2 linked regions of the Verminephrobacter eiseniae EF01-2 genome follow. The protein of the gene in region 2 interacts with the protein of the main gene of each other region in a pairwise test. Links are inferred from orthologs where the notes say so. Each region holds a gene or a part of one and is shown on either strand. Other genes may lie near its edges. The genes, in order: dnaB and VEIS_RS02930.

Region 1 (14,952 bases), 430 kb from region 2 along the record:
GCGCTTGCACAGGTTCAGCAGTTCGAGATCGTGCTGCATGGGCTCAGGCCGTCAGGAACTCATTCCACTTCTGGATCAGGTAGTCATAGGCATCGGGCCATTGGTGCCAGTACGCCACCTGCGCTGCGCGCTGTGCCAACGAGCCCCCGTCACGCAGGTCGCCCTCCCGGATGCCGCGCTCGGGCGCGCCGACCCAGGGCGCGCCCTCGTACCAGAAGGCGTATTTCTCGGGCGCCATCACCTGCTTGATATTGGTGCTCGGCGAGTAGTAGCCCTGCTCGGAGACGGTGATCGCCGGCGGGCCTGACAGCCAATAGTCGGCATACGCCATCGCGGCCTCGCGATGGGGCGTCGTGGCCAGCACGGTGACGCCTATCGCCCAGGCGCGGTAGCCCTCCTTGGGGGTTGCATACTTGCAGGGCCGGCCTTGCGCTTTGACCGCCATCACCGCAGGCTGCCAGGCATCGCAGACCACCATCTCGCCCGAGGCCAGCAGATTCACCAGTTCGCCGAAATCGCCCCACAGCGCGCGAAATTGCCCTTCCTTCTTCTTGGCTATCAGGAACCTGATCGCCTCGTCGATCTCCTTCCTGCCGGGGTTGCCCGGGTTCTTCACGTCCGACAAGCCCAGCGAGTTCATCGCCAGGATGGCCTGGCCGATCGCGATCAAGGGGTCGGTGTTCAGCCCGGAGCGACCCTTCCACTTCTTGTCGAACAGGGCCGTCCAACTGTCGGCCTCTTGCGCGCTGAGCACGCTGGGGTTGTAGCCGATCGAGTCATAGTTGTAGACCGTAGGCACCATGTACAGCGAGGTCTGCGCCGCGTCGGCCCAGATCTGTCCGGTGATCTGGGCTTTGGCCGGCAGCTTGGCGTTCGGCCGCGTGAAGGTGTCGCGGATATTGCCCCAGTTCTTCAGCGCCGCCGTCGGCACCGGGTAGACATTCTTGGTCATCACCAGGGCCGGCAAGCGCTCGGCGATGATTTCCCAGACATCGAAGTCCTTGGCGCCCGAGAGAATCCTGGTTTGCGCGTCCGGAAACGTCGCCGCCGTCCCCGTGGTCTTGGCAACGCCGGACTTGGCTTTGAAGTCGGACAGGATGCGCTCTTGCACGGTCACCGACAGCCCTATCGTGCGCAATTGCTGTTTGGCCAATGGGCCGGTCTGCGCCAGCGCCGCGCCGGCGGGCAGCAACGCGCCGCTGGCGCCGAGCGCAAGCCCCTGCGCCAGCGCGTGGCGCCGTGATGGATCGAATCGGGTCGTCATGTCGATTTCCTTTCAGTGAAAAAAACCAAACGCCAGGCGCGCGCCCCGATGGCGCTCGATGGCGCTCAATAGCGCCCCACGAGCAGGCCGCCGTCCACCACCAAGGTCTGGCCGGTGATGTAGCGTGCCGCGTCGCTGCAAAGAAACAGGATCGCGCCGGCGATGTCGTCGGGTTCGCCGACGCGGCCGAGCGGAATGAACGCTGCCGCAGCCTCCAGCCCTTCAGGCCCGAGCGAGTGCTCGCGCGACAGGGCTTGCGCCGTGCGCACATAGCCGGGTGCGACGGCATTGACGCGAATGCCCTGGCGCGCCAGTTCGACCGCCATGGCCCGCACCATGCCCAGCACGCCGGCCTTGGCCGCCGAGTAATGCACATGCTCGCTCCACCCGTAGGCCAGGCCCATGACCGAGGACAGGGCCGTGATCGAGCCGCTGCCGCGCGTGCGCATCCCCGGCAGCGCCGCGCGGGCCACCCTGAGCATGCCCTTGAGGTCGATCTCCATCGTCTGATCCCATTGCGCGTCGCTCATCTCGGACAGGGGCGCGCGGTGCGCAATGCCGGCATTCAGAACCAATGCGTCGATCGCGCCGCAGCGCTGTTCGACCCGGGCGACGAGCGCATTCACCGCCTCGGTCGAGCGCACGTCGAGAAACTCGAAGTCGGCGCTGCCGCCGGTGGCGACGATGGCCCGGGCGACCTCGACGCCGGCGCTTTCGAGCACATCGGTCACGATGACGTGGTAGCGCGCCTTGGCGCCCTCGAATGCGGTGGCGCGACCTATGCCTATGCCGCCGCCGGTGATGAGCATGACAGGTCGTTGCATCCGGGCTCCTTCAGAAAATCACCCCGGCGGCCCATCGCGCCGCGCCCGGCCCGCGACACACGCAGCAGCGGCGCTGCGCGCAAACCAGCGCCGGCCGCGCAACGGGCGTTGCCGGGCCGCTGGCAATGCGCGGGGGCTTCACCGGATCTCCTCTTGCAGCGCGACCGACCGGGCGCGTCGCAGCGTCAGCGCCATCAGCGCGCCATACACGGCCAGCAAGGTGAACGAGGCCAAGGTCGTCAGCACGCCGAACGCAAAGAGGTTGGGATGGATCTCGACCGAGAAAGAGCCGTAGATGGTCAACGGCAGCGTCTGCTGGCCGCCGGCGGTGAACAGCGTGCGCGAGAATTCGTCATACGACAGCGTGAACGAGAACAGCATCGCGCTGAGCACCCCCGGGAAAATCAACGGGAAAGTGATGCGCCGGAAGGTCGTGGCGGGGCTGACCCCGAGGCTCCAGGCGGCCTCTTCGAGCGAGCGGTCGAAGCGGTTGAAGACAGCCAGCATCACCAGGAAGGCGAACGGGTAGGCGTAGACCACATGGACCACGAACGAGCTGCCCCACCATGCGCGCGGCAGGCCCAGCATATTGGCCAGCAGCGCGACGCCCAGGCCGACCAGGATGCCCGGCACGATCATGCCCAGCACGATCAGATAAAAGACCAGCCCCGAAGCCCGAAAGCGCCGCCGGAAGGCTTGCGCCGAAAGCACCCCGAGAACCGTTGCGACCACCGTCGTTGCCAGCGCCAGCGCCAGCGACCGGAGCAGGGCCGGGCCCAGATCCAACGGCGCGACGCGCGACGGCGCAGCCCACCCGAGCAGGTGCCGGTACCAGTAAGAGGACCATTCGATGATGGGAAACTGCGGGCCGCCCTCGGGGCCGGTCTGAAAGCTCAGGATGCTCAGCACCACCATCGGGCCATACAGGAACACGATGAACCCGGCGGTAAACAGCGCCAGAAACAGACGCAGCGAGGTTTTGCCCTGCATGCTCAAAGCTCCTCGCGCAGGTTGACCAGGCGCAGCAGCAAAGCCACGACCAATGCCGTGATCGCCGTCAGGATCACGCCGGCGACGGCCGCAAAGGCCCACTTGAGCGAGCCGACCTGGGTGACGATGATGTTGCCCAGCATGCTCAGCTTGCGCCCCGATAGCGCCGAGGAGGTGGCGAACTCGCCCAGCACCATGATCGTGACGAAGATGGCGCCGACCACGACACCGGGCATGCTCAGCGGCCAGACGATGGCACGAAAAATCTTCCAACTGCCGGCCCCGAGGTCCCGGGCGGCTTCAAGCAGGCTGGGCTCGATGCGCGACAGCATGAAGGCGACCGGGCCGACCATGAACACGACGTAGATCTGGACCATGCCGATCACCACCGACAGCGGGCTGAACAGCAGGATCTGCAGCGGCTCGCCGATGATCCCGAGTTGCATCAGGATCAGGTTGATCGCGCCCTCGCTGCCGAGCATCGGCCGCCAGGCCAGCACGCGGATCAGAAACGAGGTCCAGAACGGAATCACGCACAGCACCAGCAGCATGGTCTGTACGCCCTTGTTCCTGACGAACAAGCCGATATACAGCGCCACCGGGTAGCCCAGCAGCAGGCAGCCCAGCAGCACGATCGCCCACAGGCCGATGGTGGTCCACAGCGCGCCGACGTAGGTCGGCGTGGCGAAGAAGGCGCGCCAACTGTCCAGCGTCAGCACAGGCTCGATCGTGAACGTGGTCTGGGTCCAGAAACTGACGTAGACCATCATCGACATCGGCAGCAGCAGGAACAGCAGCATCCAGATCACGCCCGGCGCCAGCAGCCAGGCCCGCTTGAAATCCGCCGGGACGGCAGGCGGCGGCGCAATCGGCGGGGCGAGGGTCATGGTCGATAGGCTCATGAAAATGGCAGGCGGCGCGGCCATCAGGCGGCGTAGGCCAGCGTGTCAGCCGCCTGCCAATGCAAGGCGTAGCGCTGGCCCTGGACGAATTCCGGCGGGCGCCGGTGGCTCAGGTGGTACTCGACCTCGAAATGCGCGCCGACGCCGGTCTCGAAGAGCGCCAGCACGCGCGAACCGGCGTATTCACTGGCCAGGTACGCGCCCGTGATACGGGCCACGCCGGGGTCGCCGTGCCCGTCGTGCAGCGCCTGGCCCGCATCGACCTGCACCCGGTCGCGCCGGACCATGCACACCGCCGCCCCGCGCAACTGCGCAGCCGCCCCCGGCAGCGGCACATCCAACGCCGGCCCCACCAGGCGCCCGGCGACGGCCTGCCCCGGCAAGGGGTTGAAACAGTTGAGCAAGCGGGCCACCTGGCTCGTTGCCGGCTGCTCGAACAAACGGCGCGGCCGGTCGATCTGCACCAAGGCCCCGCGATCGAGCACGGCCACGCGGCTGCCGATCGCCAGCGCCTCTTGCTCATTGCCGGTGACATGCAAGAAGGTGCTGCCGAGCTGGCGCTGTATGCGCTTGAGCTCCAGCGTCATCTGATCGCGCAGGTTCGCATCGAGCGCGCCCAGCGGCTCGTCGAGCAAAACCACGGCGGGTTGGCCGACCAGACAGCGCGCCAACGCAACACGCTGCTTTTGCCCGCCCGATATCTGCGCGATGCTGCGCGGGCCGAGACCACCCAAGCCGACCAAGGCCAGCGCCGCATCGACCGCGCGCCCGATCTGCGCCTGGTCGGGCACCGGCGCATGCTTGCGGTAGCGCAGGCCAAAGGCCAGATTCTCGAAAACGCTCAGATGCGGAAACAGCGCAAAGGACTGAAACACGAAGCCGACCCCGCGCTGATGCACCGCCGTGCCCGCCAGGTCTCGGCCCAACACCTCGACCCGGCCCGCATCGGGACGATCGAACCCGGCGATCAGGCGCAGCATGCTCGACTTTCCCGAACCGCTGGGGCCGAGGATGGTGATGTATTCGCCCGGCTCGACCGCAAGCGACACATCGCGCACCGCCGTCACCCGCCCGAACGATTTGCTCACACCGTGCAGATGCAGTGCCGCCGTCACGGCCTTGCCCCCGATGAAAACGCGCGAACCAGCGCAGACCCAAGCATTGAACTACCTGCCCCTTCAGTGCGCCGCGCAGGCGGCAGGATGACCCATGCGGTCACTGTACTGTTTGTGTCCATAGTATGCAATAGATACTTGTTCGAATGCCTGATGGCCCAGCATCCGGGCAGGAAAGAGGGCCCAAACACTCCTGTCGTTCGGTCATCCGTTGGAATTCGCTGGATGCGATGCGCCCACGCAGCCAGGCCGCGCTGACAGATGGATTCAGGGGTTTTATGGATTTTTGCATACGACAAACCAATCATTTGCTGGCGCATCGCCGCTGCCGACGGTGCCCTAAACTGCTACGCTGCGCCTGCGCCAAGCGACATGACAACCGACATCGACCTTCTGAGTACCTCACATCTGTATGCCGTCATCGCCGAGGTGCTGGACGAGCACATCCGTATCGGGCAGTTGCCACCCGGTCTGGTGCTGTTGGAAAAGCCGATCGCCGAAGTCTTCCAGACCAGCCGGGCACCGGTGCGGCGCGCGCTCGCCGAGCTGGAGTCGCGCCAACTGATTCATCGATTCGACGGGCGGGGGTTTCTGGTCGGACCGTCGTCGGCAGCGGTGCCTCCGATCCGCACGCCGTTCAAGGCGCTCAAGCTGTCGCTGGACGCCCAGGCCGATGCGGCTTTGCAAACCCGGGCCTCGTGGGAGCGCATCTACGCCGAGGTCGAGCGCGCCGTCGCCTCCTGCCTGGTCTTCGGCCAGTACCGCATCGTCGAAGCCGAACTGGCCGACCACTACCGGGTTTCACGCACGGTCGCGCGCGACGTGCTCAGTCGCCTGCAAGAGCGCGGCCTGGTGCGCAAAAATCAAAGCTCGCACTGGGTGGCCGGCCCGCTGACCGCCAAGGACATCCGCGAACTCTACGAACTACGCGCCGCGCTCGAGCCCGTGGCCTTGCGCGGCGCCGTGCGGCAGACGCCGCGCGAAACACTGCAGGCGCTGTGCGAGCGCTGCTCGGCCAGTCGGCGGCGACCGTGGACTGCGGACATGATCGACCGCATCGAATCGGACCTGCACGAATCGCTGCTGCTGGCAACGACGAACGACCGGTTGGCGGAAAGCCTGCGGCATATCCAACTGCCGCTGGTGGAAACGGAACGCTTTCTGCGCAGCCTGGGCCTGCCGATAGACCCCCGCATCGTCGACGAACACCGCATCATCTACGAACTGCTGCTGCTGCACGACGCGGTGGACGCCGCCGCTGCTGCGCTGACCAACCATCTGCAGGCCGAGTCGCGGCGCAGCATCATTCACCTGAAAACCGCTGCCGTGTTCACCGAGCCGCCGCCATTGGCCTCGTACCTGGCGCGCCGGGTCGGCTATTGAGTTTTGCCGGACTCCTCGGGCGCCGCAATGACCTGGTCGATGGCGCCGAAGATGCTGGCGCCGTCTTTGCCCTTGGCCTCGATGCGGATGGTGTCGCCGTACCTCATGAAGCCGGTGCCGGGCTTGCCGTCTTGCAGGGTCTCGATGCAGCGCTTTTCGGCAATGCAGCTATAGCCCTTGGGCCACTCGGTGCGGCCGCCCTGCTCCAGGCCCCGGTTGCTCACGGTGCCGCTGCCGATGATGGAGCCGGCGCGCACATTGCGCGTGCGGGCCAGATGGGCGATGAGTTGGCCGAAGTGAAAGGTCATCTCCGGGCCGGCCTCGCACATGCCGACCTTGCGGCCGTTCCAGGTCGATTGCAGCACCAGGTTTGCACGGCCATGGTCCCAGGCCGCGCCGAGCTCGTCCAGCGTCACGGCCACAGGGCCGAAAGCAGTGGCCGGCTTGGACTGCAAGAAGCCGAAGCCCTTGGCCAGTTCGGCCGCCACCAGGTGGCGCAGCGACACATCGTTGGCAATCATCATCAGGCGGATGCCTTCGAGCGCCTGCTCGGGCGTGACCCCCATCTTCACATCGCCGGTGATGACCGCGAGTTCGGCCTCGAAGTCGATGCCCATGGCTTCGCTGGGCAGCACCACGGCGTCGCAGGGGCCGATGAAGTCGTCGCTGCCGCCTTGGTACATCAGGGGGTCGGTGTAGAAACTTTCCGGCACCTCGGCGTTGCGCGCCTTGCGCAGCAACTCCACATGGTTGATGTAAGCCGAGCCATCGGCCCACTGGTAGGCGCGGGGCAGCGGGGCCATGCACCGGGCAGGCTCGAACGGGAAGGCATGGCGCGCGCGGCCGGCATCGAGTTGCTCGGACAGGTCTTGCAACTGGGGCGAGACAAAGCCCCAGTCGTCCAGCACCTGCTGGAGCTTGTCGGCAATGCCGGTCGCATAATGGGCCAGGCCCAGGTCGCGGGCGACAACCACCAGTTGGCCGTCACGCGAACCGTCTTTGTAGGTCGCAAGTTTCATCTTGGGGGCCCATGGATCCGGATTCAATCGACACCGGCGCATCTTAGTGCAATGGACGACCATGCTGTTGCTGTCCATACGTTGCGGCCACGGCGCACGCTGGTTCTCGTCACCGCCCTGGTGCTGGCCCTGCACTGGCTGGTGCTCAGCCACTGGCCCCTGGCCTGGAACCGCCCCGTGCAGCCCGCTGACCGGGTTTTGAGCGCCCGCAGCATTGCCGTTGCGCCGCCCACCGCCACGCCTGCCCCCACATTGGCGCCCCGACCTGTGGTGCGGGAAAAGCCCCGTCCCCCGCCAAACCCCACCGCCGCCACCGCCCCCCAAGCGCAGGCCCAAGCCCAAGCCCAAGCCCCTCAAGCCCTCCCGGACGCCGAAGCGGCACCGGCAGCGGCACCCGATGGAGCCTCCGAGGCCGGCATCGGCCTGGCCATGGCAACCGCTGCGGCAAACACTGCCGCAACCCCCGAGGCCCCGGCCACGGCAGCGCCCGATCCGCCAGCGTCCGCCCCACTGGCCGCGCCAGCGCAGGACGCCCGGGCAGACATCGGCCCGCCCGACGGTGGCGTCGATGCCGACGCGCCCGACGCCACCGTCGACAGGTCCGACACCACGCCAGCACCGGTGATCCCCGTGCCGACCAGGCTGGCCTACGAGGTCAGCGGACAGGCCAGGCAATTCACCTACAGCGCCCGCGCCGAACTGCTGTGGCAGCACGATGGCAGCCGGTACGAGGCGCGGCAGGAGATCCGCGCGTTTTTGCTCGGCGCGCGCGCGCAAAGCAGCGTCGGCCGGATCACGCCGCAGGGCCTTCGACCCGAGCGCTTCTCCGACCGCGCGCGCAGCGAGCAGGTGGCCCATTTCGACCATGACCGGGGCCGCGTCAGCTTCAGCGCCAGCACCCCCGAGGCCGCCGTAGACCCCGGCGCGCAAGACCGCCTGAGCATCTTCATCCAACTCGGCGCGTTGCTGGCCGCCGACCCGGGCCGTTTCGTGCCCGGCACCGAAATCACGCTGACCAGCGTCAGCGCCCGCAGCGCCGACCGCTGGACCTTCACCGTCGAAGGCCCCGAAACGCTGGACCTGCCCGCCGGGCCTACGCCCACCCTCAAGCTGCAGCGCCGGCCCCGGCATGGGCACGACCAGCGGGCCGAACTATGGCTGGCGCCGGCGCTGGGCCATCTGCCGGCGCGCATCCGGCTCACGCAGGCCAATGGCGACTATGCCGATCTGCGGCTGCGCAGCAGCAGCGCGCCCTGAATCCGGCACCGGATTGCCGAAGTCCCTGCGCAATGTGGCGCCACAGCGCCAGAGCGGCAAAAAAGCCCGGCAAATCCGGCCGGCTGCGGTTTTCATGAAATACTGCGCTACGAAAAGCCGAAAAGCCGAGGAGCCGAGGAGCCAAAGCCCATGGGTTGGCCGATGCCACTTGAATTTGGCCCACCGGCGGTCATCTGACAGCCATTCACACAACCAGGGGAACATGATGCACATGCTCTACGACTCAGAATCCTTCGTGGTAGTCCACATGTTGCCCGATGTGCTGGAGCCAGACCCCCAGGACCCCCAGGCGCTGAACGACACCAGCGTTGCCCGGTTTGCGCGCCATGGTTTTGAAATCGTCGACAAGCGCTCCGGCAAAGAGGTGTATCTCGACGGCTCCTGGGCCGAGATGTTCCAGGCGCAGATCCTGGCCTGGCAACGCAAAACGCCCACGCAAGAGGAAGTCGAAGACGCGCTGGACCGCTACGCCGGTCTGGCGCAAAACCCCGTCGTCGTGCATTGAGCGCGCTGCCGGCAAGCTCGGCGACGCCTGCGCCAAGCAGCCGCCCAGGCATCCTCGATGTATCCAGGGTACCCGCCGGGGTGCTGTGCCCATGCCCTTGGGCTGGCCCGCGCCGTCGTGGCGCCATGGCCGGGAGTTCGTTTTTGGGAGTAAAATCGCCAGTTGCGGCCGGGGGCGCCTCCAAGCCAGGACATCCCAAGAGCAACGACACACCCGCTCCATCGGCTCTTACCAACGACTACATCCTGAGAGATCCAAGTGCCATGGCGATCGTTGTCAACAAACCCCTGCCTGAATTTGAAACCAACGCCACCGGTGGCATCAAGGTCTCCAACAGCTCCCACCTGGGCCAGATTCTGGTGCTTTACTTTTATCCCAAGGACAACACGCCTGGTTGCACCACGGAGGCCATGCAGTTTCGCGACCGCTACAAGGACTTCGTGAAAGCCGGCGCTGCCGTGTTCGGCGTGTCGCGCGACAACATGAAGTCGCACGACGACTTCAAGGAAAAGCTGGAACTGCCCTTTGAACTCATCGCCGACACCGAAGAGAAAATGTGCCATATGTTCGGCGTGGTCAAGAACAAGATCATGTACGGCAAAAAGGTCAAGGGCATCGAGCGCAGCACCTTCCTGATCGGCCCCGATGGCCTGCTGGTGCAGGAATGGCGCGGTCTGAAAGTGCCGGGCCATGTGGATGAAGTCCTCAAGACGGTCAAATCCATCAAGACCCTGAAAAAGGCCGCTTGATCGCCTTGTGGAGCGTCGGCGCTGCCGCATACTCTTCGGGTCGTTCCGGTGACCGCAACGCTTGGCGCCCCTTGCCAAAAGCCGCCTTGGCCTCCAGGCGGCTTTTGGCTTTCTGAACACCACTGACCGAGTCCCTGCCACCATGCCCCTGCCCCCCGCCCCCAGCCGGCGCGCCGCCCTCCTTGCACCCGAGGCCTACGACATGCCTGCCCGAGATGGCAAGGCCGCCGCAGCGACCGGGACGGCCGACGCAGCCGCAGCGCGTGCGCCGGCGCGCAAACCGGCGACCGACCGCGCAGCAGCGCAACTGCTCGCCAGCGTGCCTGCAGCCGAGCCTGGCAGCGCTGCATCCGAAACACCCGCAGTCCGCAGCCCGGGCCGGCGCAGCCCCGCCCGCGCCGACACCATGGCTGCGCCGGCCAGCCCGGTGGCGGCCGCGCCGGTGCGGGGCCGCCACCAGCGCAGCCGTCCGCAAGGCCCTGCCAAGCTGTTTGTGCTCGACACCAATGTGCTGCTGCACGATCCCACCTGCCTGTTCCGCTTTGAAGAGCACGACATCTTCCTGCCGATGATCGTGCTGGAAGAACTCGACAGCCATAAAAACGGCATGACCGAAGTGGCACGCAACGGCCGCCAGGCCAGCCGCACGCTCGATGCGCTGGCCGCCGCCGCACAAGGCGCCGACATGGCGCACGGGGTTGGGCTGGACTCGACCGGCCAGCGCGCCGCCGGCGGGCACCTGTTCTTCCAGACCGCCCCGCTGGACTACAGCCTGCCCACCAGCCTGCCGCCGGGAAAGGCCGACAACCAGATCCTGGGCGTGGTCCAGGCGCTGCGCAAGCTGCATGCCCCGCGCCAGGTGGTGCTGGTGTCCAAGGACATCAACATGCGCGTCAAGGCCCGCGCCCTGGGGCTGAACGCCGAGGACTACCAGAACGACAAGACATTGGAAGACGGCGACCTGCTGTACGCGGGCGTGCTGGCCCTGCCCCCGGACTTCTGGGCCAAGAGCGGCAAGAACGTGCAGAGCTGGCAAAGCGGTGCGCACATGTACTACCGCATCGGCGGCCCCATCGTGCCGCAACTGATGATCAACCAGTTTGTCTGCTTCGAGGCCCCGGGCGAGCCCAGCCTGTTCGCGCGGGTCAGCGAGATCCGCGAGAAGACTGCGGTGTTGCAGACGCTCAAGGACTATGGCTCGGCCAAACATGCGGTATGGGGTGTGACCACGCGCAACCGCGAGCAGAACTACGCGATGAACCTGCTGATGGACCCCGAGATCGACTTCGTCACGCTGACCGGCACGGCCGGCACCGGCAAGACCTTGCTGGCATTGGCCGCAGGGCTGACCCAGGTGCTCGATGACCGCCGCTACACCGAGATCATCATGACCCGCGCCACGGTCAGCGTGGGCGAGGACATCGGCTTTCTGCCCGGCACCGAAGAAGAAAAGATGGGCCCCTGGATGGGGGCGCTCGACGACAACCTGGAGTTCCTCGCCAAGGGCGACGGCGGCAACGCCGGCGAATGGGGGCGTGCCGCAACCAACGAGCTCATCCGCAGCCGCATCAAGATCAAGAGCATGAGCTTCATGCGCGGGCGCACCTTCCTGAACAAGTACGTGATCATCGATGAGGCGCAAAACCTGACGCCCAAGCAGATGAAGACGCTGATCACGCGCGCCGGCCCGGGCACCAAGATCATCTGCATGGGCAACCTGGCGCAGATCGACACGCCGTACCTGACCGAAGGCTCCTCGGGCCTGACCTATGCGGTAGACCGCTTCAAGGGCTGGCCGCATGGCGGCCACATCACGCTGGCGCGCGGTGAACGCTCGCGCCTGGCGGATTTTGCGAGCGAGATGCTGTGAAACGCCACCGCGCAGCCTGCGGCGCGTGCCTAGTGTCGCGTCACGGATCATCTGTCGGTCTGCGCTGGCCATCGAAGCGCATCGCGGCGTTGCATCGCTTGCCAATACGCTCGGTATTGGCTGCGCGCAGCCTACGACATCTGATCCGTGACGAGACACTAGCATAGGCCGCAGTCGTTGCATATGTCATCGGGAAACTCCAATGTGGATGGCCGTGCTCAAACTGGTGCCCTGGGGTGACGTGATCAAGGCCACGCCCCAAATCCTGCAAGCCGCCAAAAAGCTCTTGGGCAGCGCGCGCAAAGACACTGCCGTCGCGGCGCAGGAAGGCGCCGTGCCGCCTGCCGACGCACAGTGGCAGCACCTGCATGACCGGGTCACGCAGTTGGAGCAGGAGCAACGCGATGGCGCGCTGCTGATCGAGTCACTGGCAGCACAAAACGCCCAACTGGTGCTGGCCATCGAAGCGCTGCGCCGGCACAGCCAACGCAGTACCTGGGCCTTGCTGACCCTGGGCGTGTTGGGGCTTGGCTTGCTGCTTTTGGCGCTACTATTTCGATAGCTGACGGCAAGGATGAATCAAGCGCCAGCGTGATCAAAAATCGTCGCCCGAACCGATGGCCAGGTTCTCGAAGCGCGTCTGGTTCTTCTGGAAGAACAGCTTGACCGTGCCGGTCGGGCCATTGCGCTGCTTGCCGATGATGATTTCGGCCACGTTCGGTTCCTTGCTCTCCTTGTTGTAGTAGTCGTCGCGGTAGATGAACATGATGATGTCGGCATCTTGCTCGATGGCGCCGGACTCGCGCAGGTCGGACATCAGCGGGCGTTTGTCGGTGCGCTGCTCGACCGAGCGATTGAGCTGCGAGAGCGCCATCACCGGGCATTGCAGTTCCTTGGCCAGCATTTTCAGGCCGCGCGAGATCTCGCCCAGTTCGGTGGCCCGGTTGTCCGAACCTGATGCGTCCGAGCCGCTCATCAACTGCAAATAGTCCACCACGATCAGGCCGAGCTTGCCGCACTGGCGCGCCAGACGCCGGGCATTGGCGCGCAGTTCGCTGGGCGTCAGGCCCGGGGTTTCGTCGATGTGCAGCGACACCGTGCGCAGCTTTTCAATGGCTTCGGTCAGGCGTGGCCACTCCTCATCGCTGAGCCGGCCGGTGCGCAGGTTGCCCTGGTTCACGCGGCCAATCGAGCCCACGATGCGCACCGCCAGTTGCGCGGCGCCCATTTCCATAGAGAAGATGGCCACCGGCAGGCCCTCATCGAGCGCCACATGCTCGGCAATGTTCACCGCCAGCGAGGTCTTGCCCATCGACGGGCGCGCGGCCAGCACCACCAGGTCGCCCGCCTGCAGGCCGCAGGTCATCCGGTCGAGATCGGCAAAGCCGGTGGGCACGCCGGTCACGTCCACCGGGTTGTCGGCCAACTCCTGCACGCGGTCGAGCAGATCGACCACCAGTTTGTCGAGCGACTGGAAACCCTGCTTGGTGCGCGAGCCTTCTTCGCCAATGGCAAAAATCCTGGCTTCGGCCTCGTCGAGAATGCGCTCCACCGTCCGGCCTTGCGGGTTGAAGGCGCTGGTGCAGATCTCGTCGCTGGTCGTGATCAGCTTGCGCAAAATGGCCCGCTCGCGCACGATCTCCGCATAGCGGCGGATGTTGCTGGCGCCCGGCACATATTGCGCGAGGTTGTTCAAATACGCCAGCCCCCCCGTTTCCTGGGCCTGGCCCAGGTTCTGCAACTGCTCGAACACGGTGATCACGTCGGCCGGCTTGCTGGCAGTGATCAGCACGCCGATGGCGGTGTAGATCATCTGGTGCTCATGGCGGTAAAAATGGCTTTGCACCAGCAGGTCACCGACGCGGTCCCAGGCATTGTTGTCCAGCAGCAGCCCGCCGAGCACGCTGGATTCGGCCTCGATCGAGTGCGGTGGCAGGCGCAACCGGGCCAGTTCGGGATCGGGCGGCTGCGCCGTCGAGCCATCGTCATCGAGCGGGGGAAAGATGGCGGACATGATTTTTGGGCGTCATGAAGAACGGAATGTAATCCCGGTGCAAGGCATGCGCTGTTGATACACCTGGGGATAATTGCTGGATGACAGGTGGGCAAGCATGTATGCGATGCGCAAACCAAAAAGTAAAAGCCGCCCGAGGGCGGCTTTTACGCAAGTCACCAGGGCCGGATGATCAGGCGGTTTCGCCATACACCGACACGATGACTTCGACGACCACATCGGTGTGCAAAACCACGCTCACCGTGTTGTCGCCGACCATCTTGATGGGGCCGTTGGGCAGGCGGATGCGCGACTTGGCCAGCTTGAAGCCTTGTTTGTTCAACTCTTCGGCGATGTCATGGTTGGTCACCGAGCCAAACAGACGGCCGTCGACGCCCGCCTTTTGCGTCAGCTTGATGGCAGTGCCGGCGAGCTTTTCGCCTTGGGCCTGGGCCTGGGCCAGGTTGGTGGCGGCGGTTTTTTCGAGTTCGGCGCGCTTGGCCTCGAACTCGGCCTTGGCCGCTTCGGTGGCGCGGCGGGCGCGGCCCGTAGGGATCAGGAAGTTGCGGGCGTAGCCGTCCTTGACCTTGACGATTTGGCCCAGGTTGCCGAGGTTCACAACCTTGTCGAGCAGGATGATTTGCATGGCAGGTGCTCCTCAGATCTTGTGCTGGTCGCTGTAAGGCACCAAGGCCAGAAAGCGGGCGCGTTTGATCGCGGTGTTGAGCTGGCGCTGGAAGATGGCGCGCGTGCCGGTCAGGCGCGCGGGGATGATCTTGCCGTTTTCGGCGATGAAATCGCGCAACGTGTCTACATCCTTGTAGTCGATTTCTTCGACGCCGGTCACCGTGAAGCGGCAAAAGCGCTTGCGCTTGAACAGCAGGGACTGGGTGTTGCGCTTGGGGCGCTTGTCTTTGTTGAACTTCTTGAACGTGGCCATGGCGGACCCCTTTGAAAATCAATGTGGTTGAATATCCTGAATGTGCAGCACTGCGTTCTTGCCATTGCGCGGCGTGGCCAGAAATCCACTGAAAGTCCAGCGACTTGCAATGTTCTGCCT
Region 2 (14,900 bases):
GCCCAGGCTGCGCCCTTGGAGCAGCGCGCTGTCCGGCAAGGCCCCGGCCTGCGCCGGGTCCAGCAACGCCGGCAAAGCCAGCCATTGGGCCTCCAGACCCAGGCGGCGGGCCTGCAAGCGCCCGGCTTCCTGCGGATCGAGACCGCTGGCCGACAGCAGCACCAGCCCTGCCAGATGCGGCACCTCGGGTGCCAGCGCGGGCAACAACTCGGCGCCTTCGGAGATACCGACCAGCAACTGCGGCAACGCGGGCTGCCCCTGGCGCTGCAACGCATCGGCGCGCAGGGCGCTGCGGGCATGGGCCTGCCACACCGAAAGGCGGTCCTGCCGCACCAAGTCGGGCGCGCAATCGGCGGCTGCGGTGCGGGCCTGCGGGGCCACCCCGGGCTTGTGCAGCACCAGCACCTGCGCGTGCAGCAGACCGGCAAAGTAGCGCTCGGCAAAGGCCCCCAGGCCGGCGCAACCCGACCCCGGCAGCACGATGACGCGGTAGCGCAATGGCGCCGCCCGCTCGCTGCGCAGCAAAGCCTGCAAAACCACCCCGTCAGCGCCGGGCAGCGGGTGCAGCCGAAAGGCGCTGGCAGGCTCGGGCAAAGCCGCAGGAGCTGCAGCACAGCCCGGTAGCGCTCCCGTCAATGCGCCCACCAGGGCCAGCAACAGCCGCCGCATCGGCGCCTGACGGCGGGGGGGGGGTTACTTGAGGATCAGCACCTGCTCGGGCGGCCGGGGCTGCGCTACGGGGATGGGTTGACTGCCCTGCATCGGCACACCCTGCTGGTACACCGGCGGGCGCACACCGCGTGCCAGATGGGCGTCGGTGTAGCCCAGTTGCGTGACCAACTGCAGGTACATGTGCTGCGCCAGCGAGAGCGAGGTTTCATGCATCACCTTGGCCCGGTTGGGCGGGGCGATGTCGCCGCGGTTGGACAGGATCTTGGTGTCATTGCCCTCCCCCTGGGCCGAGAACGCGGCCTTGATCTCGTAGGTCTTGGTGTCGATCAGCGAGAAGTCGGCCAGCAGTTGCAGGCCGTACTGGCGCGTGGCGCTGGTGGTGCCTTGCAGCGGCGAGAGCGCATCGGTGAAATCGATGCTGGAGACCACGCCGAACAGCACATAGTCGGCGTCGTGGAACTCGCCTTTTTTGATGCGCGCGATCACGTCGGTGACCTGGGGCTGCGCCTGGGGCGTGGCCATCTTGCCGCCCTGCATCTGATTCAGCACCTGCTCGGCCTTGGACGGCTGGGGCTGGCCGGCGTCAAAGCCCTTGCCCTGCACGAGGCGGAAATAGGTGCCCTGGAGAATCGTGCCCTTGATGGCGTTGGTGTAGCCGCCAAGCTCACGCTGCTCGATATAGCTGTAGCGGCCGGCCACATAGCTGCCGCTGGCCTGCTCGGACGCCTGCATCGAATGCTGGCTCGAGCCGCCAAACATGCCGTGGCTGCCGCTGCCCTGCGCGCTCATCTGGCTGCTGCGCTGGTAGTTGCCGACCATGAAGTACTCGGACACGCGCTGTGCGTAGGCCAGGTCGGTGACGGCGATCTTCGGGGCGGTGTTTTGCTGCGCCCGGGCCGTGCTGCCCCAGGCCAGGGCGGTGACGGCCAGCACGGCCAGGGCGGTGCCCAGGGTGGTTCTGCGTTGCATGGTGTTGACTCCGGGGGCGCCGCTCAGCGCTTGCTGGTTTTGCGGATTTCTTTCTCGTCCTGCCATTCGATCGTGCCTTCCTGCACATCGAACAGCTTGAGCGTGAACTTGTAGTACACGTCCTTGGTCGCGCTGCTTTGCTTGACGATGCTGGTCAACTCGCCCTCCATGCTGTATTTGGCCGCCGTCATCTGGCCCATTTTGGCGGTGCTGCCCTGCCGGTACAGGCCGCTCTGGTTCTGGCGCTGCAACTCGTCGACGCCCTGCTGCATCTCGTTGATCGAGCGCGCGAAGCGCACCTTGCCCGACTTGACCAGCGCGGTCTGTATCGAGTTCATCACGTTGGTGGTGTCTATGTATTCGCTGGTCTTGTTCTTCACGGTGGAGATCGTCACCGTGGGGCGGCCCTGGAAGATGCCGGTTTCGAGCAGCCCGCCGGTCATCTTCTCGGCAATCATCTGCAGGTCGGTGGAGCCGAACTCGTTGGTGACCAACTCGACCGCCTTGGCGTCGCCGTAGTTGACCTCGCGATCGAATCTCACCGTAGGCGAGGACAGTCCCTGGCAGGCCGACAGGGCCAGGGTGCCGGCCGCAAGGGCCAGGATCAGCGCGCTGCGCCGGAGGGTGTGTCGTTGTTGCATGGTGCTCGATTCCAAAAGGGGCGCAGGCGCTAACGCGGTTGCACATTCATTTCAAGACGCAGATCGATCGCCGCGCTGGTCGGCGCCACGCTCTTGACGGTTTGCCGGCCCAGGCCCAGTACGCTGATCTGCTTCCATGATTCGCCATCGCCGACCGGGCTGCCGATGCTGTCCAGCCAACTGAAACGGTAGAACATGGTGCGGTCGCTGCGGCCCGTGTTGGACAGGTCGGCCTGCACGGTCAGGATGTCGTTCTTGCGCAGGATGCGCATCTCGCGCACGGCGATGCCGTTGGCCTCGCCGCGCAGCGCAATCTTGGCGGCCACGGCCGGCGGTGTGGCCGGGTCGTGCAACTGGGCGCCGGCGGTGCCGGTCAGCATCATCAGGGCCGCGCACAGGGCCGGCAGGGCAAAACGGGTTCTCATGCCAGAGGTTCCTTCGTTCGGAATGGGATCGATGGGTCGATGGGTTGGGAAAGGGACGGTACGGTACGGTTGCCTCAGGGCTTGGCAACCTGCGCGGGCTTGGCGCCAGGCTTGGGTGCCGGACGGGGGCGCTTGTTGGCGCGCGGCGCGGCTGCGGGCGTCACGGGTGCCACCGCAGGCACCACCACAGGCGCCACCGCAGGCGCTGCTGCAGCGGGGGGCGCAGGCGCTGCCACGGCAGGGGCCGCGCCGGGTAGCTGGCCCAGTGTCGCCACATCACCGATCAGCACGCTGTTTTCATACATGCGCAGCGGCACCAGCGCGTACTGGCCATCGATCCTGATGCGCGCGGGCAGTTCGCGGCCGTCGATGGCGATGCTGTGCTCGCCGGGCGGCAGGTAGCCACGGGCCACATACACGCGGCCGGGCAACATGCGCCACATGCGGTCGTCGGCCTGCTCGGTGGCGACAGAAGCGGCCGCGCCAATCAGGCCACCGATCAGGCCGCCCTGCTTTTGCAACTCGTTTTGCAACACGCCCTTGGTCAGGGCGCGGGTGAAGCTGCGCAGCACCATGCCGGGCATTTCGTCCTTGAGCGCGCGGCGCGCCATCACGTTCACGTCCACCACTTTTTCCAGCTTGAAATGGGCGCCGGCGGCCGACAGGCGGGTCAGCAGCGGGTCTTGCGATGGCGCGATCACCGGGTAGGAGATGCTGGCCGTGACCATGCCGCGGCTGGTGGGCACCGGCAGCGTGAAAGCCTGGGGCTTGCGGGCCGGGGCGTCGCCGGCTTCGACCACGAAGAGCACATCGGTCATGCGCTGGCGGCGCTGCCAGGTGATGCTGGTGCGGTGGTCCAGACCCTGCAGGCCCTCTTCGAGCACCTGCGTCTCGGGCTTGAGCTCGATGGCCTTGCGGTAGCCGGGCGCCGCCATGCCGGGCTCGTTGAGTATCTCGTACAAAAAGCCGGCCAGGTAATGGCTCAGCGCGTTCTGGTAGCTGTTCTTCAGGGCCAGCACCTCCGGGTCGTCGAGAGTCTCCACCGGGTAGCCGTTGATTTCCTTGCTGCCCGATCTGGCGCCATTGGACTTGGCCTGCTCTTCCGCCGCCAGGGTTTCCTTGGCGCGGAATTCGGCAATGATGGCTTCGCGTTCGTGGGTGCGCTTGATGTCCACCCGGGCGTTGTCGAAGTCACCCACGGCCATGCGGTTGAGCGCCAGGCGCGTGGTCAGCCAGACCTTTTCATAGTCCTGGCCTTCATAGCCCTTCAGGCGCTCGCTGATCAGCGCGGCGCCGAGCATGCCCATCAGTTTGTCGGGGTTGGTCTTGGCGGTGTCTTCCCATTCCTTGACCTTGCTGTCGGCCTGCAGAAAGGCTTGGGTGCTGTCGGGGTAGCGGCGCTCCATGCGCAACAACTCGCCGCGCTCCATGTTGTACAGTAGCGCGGCTTTTTCTTCGCCGGTCTTGGCCGTGCTTTCGAGCTGTGCCAGCGCCGCTGGAATGCCACCTGCGCGCCCCGCGTTTTGCATGTCGGCGGTCTGCTTGTCGTAGCTTTGCGTGGCGCAACCCGCGACGGCGGCGCTGAACGCCAACGCCCACACGAGGCGCGGGCAAAAACGGGGCTGATGATCGGTCATGGGCGGGAAAATGTGAGATTTATGGTGTTTGTGTGCGCCATTGTAATCATCGCCGCAGCGGTCGAAACGGATGGCCCTGTTCCATGCGGCGGTACCCCGGGATGGAAAGGCAGGCACGGCATCCCTCCGATACACTGGGCACTACCGGCCGGACGCGACTAGTGTCGCGTCACTGATCATCTGTCGGTCTGCGCTGGCCATCGAAGCGCAGCGCGGCGTTGCATCGCTTGCCAATACGCTCGGTATTGGCTGCGCGATGCGCCTTGCGCTGCGCTCCGATGGCTGCGCGCAGCCTACGACATCTGATCCGTGACACGACACTAGCCCGACTGCGGCCCCGGCCCTGTTGCAGCATTGCGTCAGGCCCCTGCCTGGAACACGGTGCCGGCCCGCACCCGAAAGAGCATCCCATGACCAATATCGACGAACTCAAAAGCACGGGCCTGAAGGCCACGCTGCCGCGCCTGAAGATTCTGGATATCTTCCAAAAGGGCAGCCAGCGCCACATGACTGCCGAAGACGTTTTTCGCGTGCTGCTGCAAGAGCGCACGGACATTGGCCTGGCCACGGTGTACCGGGTGCTGACACAGTTCGCGCAGGCCGGCATCCTGAGCCGCAGCAACTTCGAGAGTGGCAAGTCGGTGTATGAACTCAACGAGGGGCTGCACCACGACCACTTCATCTGCACCTCCTGCGGCAAGGTGGAGGAGTTCTACGACCCCGAGATAGAAAAGCGCCAGCAGTCGGTGGCCAAGACCAAGGGCTGGGTGGTGCAAGACCACACGATGGCCTTGTACGGCCAATGCGCCAGTTGCGCGCAAAGATGACGCCCATGCACGACGCTCAGCGCCCGTTGTCGTGCTCCATCGCGCGGCGGTGGCGCTCGACGAATTCCTGGTAGGTATCGATTCCGCGCAGTTGCAAGATGGTGTTGCGCACGGCCGCTTCCACCAGCACCGCGATGTTGCGCCCGGCCACCACCTGTATCACCACCTTGAGCACCGGCACGCCCAGCACATCCTGCGTCAGGGGTTCGTAGGGCAGGCGCTCGTAGTCGCGCTCGAGCGTTTCCTTGCGCACCAGGTGCACGATGAGTTTGAGGCGCATCTTGCGCCGCACGGCGGTCTCGCCAAAGATGGCGCGGATGTCGAGCAGGCCGATGCCGCGCACCTCCAGCAGGTTTTGCAGCAGTTCGGGGCATTTGCCCTCGATGGTGGTCTGGTTGATGCGAAACAGGTCCACCGAATCGTCGGCCACCAGGCCGTTGCCGCGCGAGATCAATTCCAGCCCCAACTCGCTCTTGCCCAGGCCCGATTCGCCGGTGATCATCACGCCCAGCCCCAGGATGTCCATGAACACGCCGTGCATGGTGGTGCGGTCGGCAAAATGCTTGGACAGGTAGGCGCGCAGCACGTCGATGACGAAGGCCGCCGACTCCTGCGTGGAGAACATCGGAATCTGGGCCCGCTCGCACATCGACACCAGGGCGTCCGGCGCGGTCTGGTTGTCGGCCAGCACCAGCACCGGCGGCTCCAGCGTCACGATGCGGGCGATGCGGCGCTTGCAATCGTCGGGCGAAGCGCTGCCCAGGTAAGCGATTTCGCGCTCACCCAGTATCTGCACGCGGTAGGGATGGATGTAGTTCAGGTAACCGACCAGATCGGCCCCGGAGCTCGCCAGGCGCACCACCACTTCATCGAAACGGCGCTCGCTCGCCCCCAGGCCCGCGACCCACTCCCATTTCAGCGGGCCACGGAATTCCTCGAACAGGGCATCGGCGCTGACGACATTAGGCTTCACGGCAGTCCAGGCCCCTTCGGTTGCTCATCGCGCTGCGCGTCCGCCGCAGCAGATGAAACGGACACGGCCCGCACGGACGCCGCAGGTGACATGGGGGGGCGTGTCACTTCAATCTGTTTGCGTCGACTGCCAGCCGGCGATCATGCCATGCAGCTCGGCGGCATCGGTGCAGGCCTTGAGCTTTTCGCGCAACGCGGAGTCGCTGAGCAACTCGGCAATCTCCGAGAGGATCGCCAAGTGCTCTTCCATGGCCGTCCCGGGCACCAGCAGAAAGAACAGCAAACTGACCGGCAACTCGTCCGGGGCATAGCCGCTGATCGGGTGGAGCATCTGGAACACGGCCGCCATCGGCATCTTCAGGCCCTTGACACGTCCGTGGGGAATGGCCACGCCATGGCCCAGGCCGGTGGAGCCCAGGCGTTCGCGCGCCAGCAGGCTGTCGGTGATCAACGCCCGCGAGAGGCCGTGCTGGCTCTCGAACAGCAGGCCCACTTCTTCAAAAACGCGCTTCTTGCTGGTGGCGTCCACGCTCACGAGCACTTGGGCAGAGGGCAGGATGGCGGCAAGTCGGTTCATGGTCAGGAGTAACAAATTATGCACAGGTATTGTCGCGCCGGCCGGGCAAGCCAGGCAATAAAAAAACCGCCCGGGTGGGCGGTTGCCTGCCGCAGGCGGGAGGCGCATCCTCTACACGTGCAATTCGCGCTTGGCGGCTTCGTGGTGGTGGTCCTGCAAGCGATCCTTGTGGCGCACTACCTGGCGGTCGAGCTTGTCGACCAGTTCGTCGACCGCCGCGTACAGGTCGGCGTGGGAACTTTCGGCAAACAGGTCACAGCCTTTGACATGGATGTTGCATTCCGCTCGCTGGCGTTTTTCTTTCTCCTTTTGTTTTTCTATCGTCAGCAGCACCTTGACATCGACAACCTGGTCAAAATGCCGGGTGATCCGGTCCAGCTTGGTGGTGACGTAGCTGCGCAAGGCGGGGGTTACTTCGAGGTGGTGACCGCTGATCGTCAAGTTCATGAATGAAGTCTCCGTAACGCAAGGTGGAAAAAAAGCCGCCCCGGAGCAGAGGAGCGGCTCGGCGAACTGGTGTCGCGTCACCGGTCAGATGTCGTAGGCTGCGCGCAGCCATCGGAGCGCAGCGCAAGGCGCATCGCGCAGCCCATACCGAGCGTATTGGCAAGCGATGCAACGCCGCGATGCGCTTCGATGGCCAGCGCAGACCGACAGATGATCGGTGACGCGACACTAGTGTGTATCCGTTGACATGGACTGACTATGCCCCCGCCCTTGCCGAAATGCAATCCCGGGCCGCCATGCCCGCCGGGCCATGCCCGGCAAACGGCCAGGCGCGCTACCGGGCGCCGGCAGGGCAGATGGCGCCAGCCTGGCATCCGTTGCCAGTTACTCATCGTTGCGTGCGCGCCGGTATCATTGCGCGCTCGGGGGCGCTGGTCGCCAGTCGCCAGCGCCCGGTTCGCCTTCTTGCCCGCGCCCTGTGCCCTCATGTCTGCCGGTCTCAATCTTGCCCAGCTTCGGGCGATTCATTACACCGACGGGGCCTGCCTGGTGCTGGCCGGCGCGGGTTCGGGCAAGACCCGGGTGATCACGCACAAGATCGCCCACATGATCGAGCGCGGCCTGGAACCCGGGCGCATTGCCGCCATCACCTTCACCAACAAGGCTGCGGCCGAGATGCGCGAGCGTGCCCGGGGCCTGATTGGCCGCCGCGCCAAGGAGGTGCTGGTGTGCACCTTCCACGCGCTGGGCGTGCGCATGTTGCGCGCGGATGGCGCGCGGCTGGGCCTCAAGCCGCAGTTCAGCATCCTCGACGCCGATGACGTGACCGGCATCCTGAAGGACGCAGCCGGCGGCACCACCGACCTGGCCACCGCCCGGCAGTGGCAATGGACCATCAGCCAATGGAAGAACATGGGCCTGAACGCCGGGCAGGCGCTGGCCCGGGCCGCAGACGACGGCGAGCGCAGCATCGCCACGCTGATGGCACGCTACGAAGAGCGCCTGACGGCCTACCAGAGCGTGGATTTCGACGACCTGATCGGCCTGCCGCTGCGGCTGCTGCGCGACTTTGCCGAACTGCGCGCCAAATGGCAGGCAGCGCTGGGCCATGTGCTGGTGGACGAATACCAGGACACCAACGGCACGCAGTACGAGTTGCTGCGGCTGCTGGTGGGCGAGCGTGGGCATTTCACCGCCGTGGGCGACGATGACCAGTCGATCTACGGCTGGCGCGGCGCCACGCTGGACAACCTGAAAAAGCTGCCCATCGACTTCCCGCAGCTCAAGGTCATACAGCTCGAACAAAACTACCGCTCCACCAACGCCATCCTGCGCGCGGCCAACCATGTGATAGCGCCCAACCCCAAGCTGTTTGCCAAAACGCTGTTCAGCGAGTTGGGCGAAGGCGAGCCGGTGCGCGTCGTGGTTGCCGACAATCAAGAGCATGAGGCCGAACGCGCCGTGGCCCGCATCCAGAGCCTGCGCGCGGCCAGCAACCCGCCGCCGGACTGGAAGGGTTTTGCCATCCTGTACCGCGCCAACCACCTGGCCAAACCGTTTGAAAAAGCGCTGCGCAAGGCCAGCATCCCGTACAAGGTGTCGGGCGGCACCAGTTTTTTCGACCGGGCAGAAATCAAGGACCTGTGCGCCTGGTTCCGGCTGTGGCTCAACAACGATGACGACCCGGCGTTTTTGCGCAGCATCACCGCCCCCAGGCGCGGCATTGGCCACACCACGCTGGCAGCGCTGGGGGCCTTTGCCACGCAGCACCGGCAAAGCCTGTTCGGCGCGCTGTTCAACGGCATGTTGCCCGCCGCCGTGCCCCAGCGCGCGCTCGACGGCCTGCACGCATTCGGCCGCTACATCAACGAGTTGGAACACAACGCCCGCCACACGCATGGCGCCGGGCAGTCCCTGGCCTTTTTGCACCAATGGCTCAAGGACATCGGCTACGAGCAGCACCTGTACGACAGCGAGGACAGCGAACAACGGGCCGCGGCCCGCTGGAGCAACGTGCTGGAGTTTTGCGACTGGATGGCCCAGCGCGCAGGCGGCCAGATCGACGAGCAGACCGGCGCGACCGGGCCGGACCAGCCCGGCAAGAGCCTGCTGGCGGTGTCGCAGACCATTGCGCTGCTGTCTACCATCTCCGGGCACGAGAAGGAGCAGGACATGGTGACGCTGTCGACGCTGCATGCCGCCAAGGGGCTGGAGTGGCCGCATGTGATCCTGGCCGGTGTGACCGAGGGCATGCTGCCGTTCAAGATCGACGACGACGAAGGCCGCCGGCAGCCGTTGGGCGACGACATGCTGGCGCGCCTGCAGGAAGAGCGCCGCCTGATGTACGTGGGCATCACCCGCGCCCAGCGCACGCTGGCCGTGAGCTGGTCGCGCCAGCGCAAAAAGGGGCGCGACATGGTGGCCGCGCAGCCGAGCCGCTTCATCGCCGACATGGAACTGGACAAAAACTCCACCCGGGAGGACCCGCGTGCAAAGCTCAAGGCATTGCGCGCCGAGTTCGCTGCAAAAACCCAAGCCGCCCAGGCCACCCAGGCCGCGCACGCTGCGCCAACGGCTTGACGCCTGCCCGTCACAGATTTGTTTTTGATAGCACGAAGTGACCATGCCACAACCGCCAGCAGCCCACACGACCCCCCATGCCGGTGGCCTGGCGCTGACACCCGTGGCGCGGCCCCTGGTGCCGTCCCTGGCCAGCGCCGCGCTGCTGCTGGCCGCGCTGGCCCCGGCAGGCGCCGCGCTGGCGCAGACCATGCCCGCAGCCACAGGGGCCGACAGCAGCGCCTGGCGCCGCTGCAGCGCGCTGTCCGGCAACGACCCGGCACGCCTGGCCTGCTTTGACGCATGGGCCGCGCAGCAGGACTGGCAGGCGCCCGGCGCCTCCGCCGACAGTGCAGATGGCAGTTCAGATAATTCAGACCATTCGGCGCGTTCGGCCCGCCCGGCATCCGCCCTGCCCGTGGACAGCCCGCCGCCGCACCCCGGCAGCAGCGACAGCGCGCACGCCGGCTGCCGCGACCCGCAGTACAGCGACCTGGCGCGGTTCTGGGAACTGGAGTCGGGCAGCGACTGCGGCATCTTCAACTTCCGTGGCTACCGGCCGATCACCGTGTCGATCGTGGTAGCGAGCGGCGTGAACCGCCAGCCCCTGTCGAGCGCCGAGGGCAACTCGGCCACCACATCCATCCCCTACCGCCACACCGAAAACCGGATCCAGCTCTCGGTGCGCACCAAGCTGGCCCAAGACCTGCTCACCCAGAACTGGCCCACGCTCAGGGACTCGCTGTGGTTCGGCTACACCCAGCAGTCGTACTGGCAACTGTTCACGCCCGACATCTCGCGCCCCTTTCGCACCACCGACCACGAACCCGAACTGATCTACGTCTACCCGAGCACGGCGCAGCTACCGCTTGGCTGGCGCTGGCGCTACAGCGGCATTGGACTGGTGCACCAGTCCAATGGCCAGAGCAAGCCCCTGTCGCGCAGTTGGAACCGGGTCTACCTGATGACCGGCATCGAGTTGGACCGGCGCTGGAGCGTCAACGCCCGCATCTGGGAGCGCATCCCGGAAAGCGCGGACAGCGATGACAACCCCGGCATCAGCGACTACATCGGCCGCGCCGAGCTGTCGGCATTCTGGAACCTGAACCAGTACAACACGCTTGGCGCCACGGTGCGCCATACGCTGTCCCGCAGCAACCGCGGATCGGTGCGCCTGGAATGGTTGCAGGCCCTGGGCGCGGTCCGGTGGGGCAGCAAAAGCAGCCTGCGCTTGCACACCGCCCTGTTTCGTGGCCATGGCGACAGCGTGATCGACTACAACTACAAGCGCACCGTGTTCAGCCTGGGATTGAGCCTGGTTGATTTCTGACCTCGGCGTCTGCGCCGGCATCACCATCGCCGCCGGTGCTTTCCGGCATCTGCGCATGCTTGACGATGGTCACCGGCACCGGGCTGGCATGGGCCACCTGCTGCGATACCGAGCCCAGCAACGCGCTGCGGATCGCGCCTTGCCCCCGGGCGCCGATGATGACCAGAGCACAGTCCGAGCGCTCGATCATGTCCACCAGCGTATGCGCCACATCGCCGACGCCGACATCGGTCTCGTAGGGGACGCCAGCCACATCCAGCAGCGCACACGCCGACGCCATCAGATGCTCGCCCGCTTCAATGCTGGCCGCAGCGATCAGCGCCGGGTCGCGCGCGGTGACCATCTCGTACAGCGTCGCGGGCTCTTGCACATGGGCCAGCACCACGCTCGCCCTCAGGCCCTGGCGCAGCAGCGCCAGCGCATGGCGCACGCCGTCCAGCGAGAGTTCCGAGCCATCCACGGCAATCAGGATTTTGAGCATGGCATTGCCTTTCACTGGGTTGAGAACCAACCCGGCCAGTGTAGCCAGGCGGCGCGCCAGCGCCAGCCGGTCTGGAACAATGCGCCCCATGCTGCAGTTCGACCTTCTGACCACCGACCCCGCCAGCCACGCACGCCGCGGCCGACTCACGCTGCGGCACGGCCAAGTGCAAACCCCCATCTTCATGCCCGTGGGCACCCATGGCAGCGTCAAGGGCGTGCTGCCGCGCAGCCTGCACGAGATGGGCGCACAAATCATCCTGGGCAACACCTTTCACCTGTGGCTGCGCCCCGGGCTGGCCGTGTTGCAGGGCTTTGGCGGCCTGCATGGCTTTGAAAAGTGGAACAAGCCCATCCTCACCGACTCCGGCGGCTTCCAGGTGTGGAGCCTGGGCGCGCTGCGCACGATCACCGAGGAAGGCGTGCACTTTGCCAGCCCCGTGAACGGCGACAAGCTGTTCCTGTCGCCCGAAGTGAGCATGCAGATCCAGACCACGCTCGACAGCGACATCGTGATGCAGCTCGACGAATGCACCCCCTACGAGACCCGGGGCCAGCGGACCACCGAGCGCGCGGCCTGCCAGTCGATGCAGATGAGCCTGCGCTGGGCCAAGCGCAGCCAGGACGAGTTCCAGCGCCTGAACAACCCCAATGCCCTGTTCGGCATCGTGCAGGGCGGCATGTACGAAAACCTGCGCGCCGAATCGCTGGCCGCCCTGGCGGCCATGGACTTGCCCGGCTACGCCATCGGCGGCGTGAGCGTGGGCGAGCCCAAGGACGAGATGCTGCGCATCATGGCGCACACACCGCACCGCCTGCCCGCACACAAGCCGCGCTACCTGATGGGCGTGGGCACGCCCGAAGACCTGGTCGAAGGCGTGGCGCAGGGCGTGGACATGTTCGACTGCGTAATGCCCACGCGCAACGCGCGCAACGGCACGCTGTTCACGCGCTTTGGCGACCTGAAAATCCGCAACGCGCGCCACAAGACCGACCCCCAGCCCCTGGACGGCAGTTGCACCTGCTACACCTGCGCGGGCCCGTCCGGCGTGGCCTGGGACCAAGGCGGGCGCGACGGCTTCAGCCGCGCCTACCTGCACCACCTGGAGCGCTGCGGCGAAATGCTCGGCCCCATGCTCAGCACCGTGCACAACCTGCACTACTACCTGAACCTGATGCGCGAAATACGCCAAGCGCTCGACGCCGGAGAATTCACGCAGCTACGCGCACGCCTGAAGGCAGACCGGGCGCGTGGCGTGTGAGCGGCCCCCCCGGGATCGTCCCGGTCGTTGCTGGTGGAGCGCCTGGGCTGATTGAGACGGCGGGTCATTGCCGGGCTTGCAACCCGTTTCCCCGTTGCCGCTGGCGGCACTGTGCTTGCAATGAGCGGGCTGCGCGATGCCTATCTCTGCTTTGCTACACTCACCGGCAGCGCAAAAGGAAGCATCGGATGCGACAGAGCCGCCAGAGCCAGCTCAAAGACCGAAGGGCTGTAGCGCCAGACACGGTAAGCCCGGCCGACTTGCGGGCATTGAGCAAGAAAGTGACCTATGTCGGCCACGGGAACCACAAGCGTTTTCCGGCGAACTATGGCCTGACCAGCACGAGCCCACGACCTACCAAGTCACTCTGCGACATGACGAGAACCATCCTGCTTGAAGAGGCTTTGGCCTTGCTCAAGTGTGGCGTTCTGAAGGGAATCATCAGCCAGCCTCGCGCTGACGGTTTTCCGAAGTACATTTGGTCAGTTTCCGCAGCGGGGGAAGTGTTTGAAGCCAAATCCCACCCGAATGACAACGGGCGCTACCATGGATACCCGCTCGAAAATGAGGATGCGATGCGCGCGCACATCCTCTCCATCTGGAAATAGCGATGCAAGACAGTTGGGAAATCGACGTTGACTGGCAATCCCTCGAAGACGGGGAGCCCGAGGAAGCAGCTTGCTTTGCCGAGATCGGCATGCGCGCCTATGGCGTGCCGCTGACACAGGGCCACGACAAGCTCCTGAACAGTCTCAAGCAGGCCCCGCTTCTTTCCGGCTACCACTTGGCTTTGTGGTTCGCCTCGAACTGGTGGCGCTTGCGCTGGGAGCCTCGGCGCAAATCGACCGCCTGGGCTTTGGCGCACAGCATGGCGAGCATCGGCGAGGGCTACATATGGCCCGACATCGACTTCGCATCCGATGGCCGGTTTGTCCTGCTGAACGCCAGGCCGACGATGGACCGGCCTGGCACGCCTTTTCGCTACATCACTCCTGAAACGACCTCCGTGATAGCCGCCGCAAAGTTCGAAGCGGTGGTCGACGAGTTTGTCGCCACCGTTGTCCAGCGCCTCCGGGACTGCTGTCCGGGTGCAACAGCGCTCGATGCCACCTGGGCCGCCGTGGGCGAGGAACGGGCTTCGAACACCGTGAGCGCCAAAAGAAAGCTGGAAGCTTTGCTGGGACTCGATCCTGACGACATGGATGACGGCCGGTACGCCGAACTTCAGGCCGATGGCGAGCGCATCGGTGTGACGGCGCTCCAGGAATTGGCCGCCGCATCGGAGCACGGGGCCATCCCGACGGCTGGCGAACTACAGGAGATGGGCCGTGCGAGTGGCCACCCTTGCGGTGGATTCGTGCGGTTTGGGCAGGCCGCGCCCGTCAGGGCCAACGAACCACCGATGGCCGCATCAGGGCAGGCATGGCAAGCAGGCGGCGCAACGGCCAGGTGGCTGCGTGACCAACAGCGCCTCGGCGCCGATCCGATCACGAACCGCATGCTGTCCGAGCTGTGCGGTCTGCAGCCGCGTGTTTTGCAGAAAGCCCGAACGGCGACAGGCCCGGGGCTGGCTTTTCTTGCGCGCGGCATGGCGGGAAAAAACTGCGTCGTCCTGCGCGCGAAGCGGGAAGAAGGACGCCGCTTCGAGCTGGCGCGCCTGTTGGGAGACGAGTTGATGCGTGAAAAGGACGAACCCCTCAAGGACGAACCCTTCAGTCTCGCAACCCGCTCATATACCTATCGCCAAAAGGCACAACGCGCATTTGCTGCGGAGTTGCTGAGCCCGTTCCAAGCCGTCGATGGCATGCTCGATGGCGACTACTCCGAGGAAGCCCAGCAAGACGTGGCGGCCCATTTCAACGTCTCTGCCGTGGCCATCCGGACCCAACTGGCCAACCACGAGCGGATCGACCGGTTTGAACCTGAGTGGGGCGCAGCCGGCGCGGGCCTGCGGGCGGCGCCCGGTGTCAGGCCCTGATCGTCATTCGGCCGATGCCAGGGCCCCGCGCCCCAGTGCCTGATCGACGCCCCGGTTGGCCAACGCATCTGCGCGTTCGTTGCCCGGGTCGCCCGAGTGCCCCTTCACCCAGCGCCATTCGATG

What was found.
Region 1: the proteins of VEIS_RS02930 (region 2) and dnaB interact in binary tests that used the Escherichia coli proteins (3 or more experiments, as listed by UniProt). The link is inferred for Verminephrobacter eiseniae EF01-2 from one-to-one orthologs.

Annotation. Positions count from the first base shown.
Region 1 is NC_008786.1:1,096,085-1,111,036, reverse strand. The notes cover bases 11,705-14,698. They hold dnaB (replicative DNA helicase), read right to left. Parts: upstream 13,914-14,698; coding sequence 12,495-13,913; downstream 11,705-12,494. Other genes in these bases: rpsR (30S ribosomal protein S18), read right to left, coding at 14,551-14,698; rplI (50S ribosomal protein L9), read right to left, coding at 14,086-14,538; VEIS_RS04850 (hypothetical protein), read left to right, coding at 12,102-12,461; VEIS_RS31065 (hypothetical protein), read left to right, coding at 11,932-12,066; VEIS_RS04855 (PhoH family protein), read left to right, coding at 11,705-11,899. In the rest of the region: VEIS_RS04910 (ABC transporter ATP-binding protein), read right to left, coding at 1-39; VEIS_RS04905 (ABC transporter substrate-binding protein), read right to left, coding at 44-1,264; VEIS_RS04900 (SDR family NAD(P)-dependent oxidoreductase), read right to left, coding at 1,330-2,088; VEIS_RS31070 (hypothetical protein), read right to left, coding at 2,099-2,230; VEIS_RS04895 (ABC transporter permease), read right to left, coding at 2,227-3,078; VEIS_RS04890 (ABC transporter permease), read right to left, coding at 3,081-3,965; VEIS_RS04885 (ABC transporter ATP-binding protein), read right to left, coding at 4,004-5,095; VEIS_RS04880 (GntR family transcriptional regulator), read left to right, coding at 5,468-6,478; VEIS_RS04875 (fumarylacetoacetate hydrolase family protein), read right to left, coding at 6,472-7,497; VEIS_RS04870 (DUF3108 domain-containing protein), read left to right, coding at 7,549-8,754; VEIS_RS04865 (BTH_I0359 family protein), read left to right, coding at 8,981-9,280; VEIS_RS04860 (peroxiredoxin), read left to right, coding at 9,544-10,029; more of VEIS_RS04855, read left to right, coding at 10,172-11,704; more of rpsR, read right to left, coding at 14,699-14,832; priB (primosomal replication protein N), read right to left, coding at 14,851-14,952. UniProt on the Escherichia coli protein: The main replicative DNA helicase, it participates in initiation and elongation during chromosome replication. Travels ahead of the DNA replisome, separating dsDNA into templates for DNA synthesis.
Region 2 is NC_008786.1:661,819-676,718, reverse strand. The notes cover bases 7,259-10,200. They hold VEIS_RS02930 (ATP-dependent helicase), read left to right. Parts: upstream 7,259-7,653; coding sequence 7,654-9,747; downstream 9,748-10,200. Other genes in these bases: VEIS_RS02925 (phospholipase A), read left to right, coding at 9,791-10,200; VEIS_RS28135 (hypothetical protein), read left to right, coding at 7,259-7,413. Also shown: VEIS_RS02975 (alpha/beta fold hydrolase), read right to left, coding at 1-669; VEIS_RS02970 (hypothetical protein), read right to left, coding at 694-1,641; penicillin-binding protein activator LpoB, read right to left, coding at 1,665-2,282; VEIS_RS02960 (YcfL family protein), read right to left, coding at 2,312-2,707; VEIS_RS02955 (COG3014 family protein), read right to left, coding at 2,782-4,344; VEIS_RS28140 (hypothetical protein), read right to left, coding at 4,486-4,665; fur (ferric iron uptake transcriptional regulator), read left to right, coding at 4,755-5,171; hprK (HPr(Ser) kinase/phosphatase), read right to left, coding at 5,188-6,144; VEIS_RS02940 (PTS sugar transporter subunit IIA), read right to left, coding at 6,253-6,720; hpf (ribosome hibernation-promoting factor, HPF/YfiA family), read right to left, coding at 6,832-7,167; more of VEIS_RS28135, read left to right, coding at 7,237-7,258; more of VEIS_RS02925, read left to right, coding at 10,201-11,056; VEIS_RS02920 (universal stress protein), read right to left, coding at 11,025-11,537; tRNA guanosine(34) transglycosylase Tgt, read left to right, coding at 11,626-12,798; VEIS_RS02910 (hypothetical protein), read left to right, coding at 12,987-13,406; VEIS_RS02905 (ImmA/IrrE family metallo-endopeptidase), read left to right, coding at 13,496-14,776; rnhA (ribonuclease HI), read right to left, coding at 14,780-14,900. UniProt on the Escherichia coli protein: Rep helicase is a single-stranded (ss)DNA-dependent ATPase involved in DNA replication; it can initiate unwinding at a nick in the DNA. It binds to ssDNA and acts in a progressive fashion along the DNA in the 3' to 5' direction.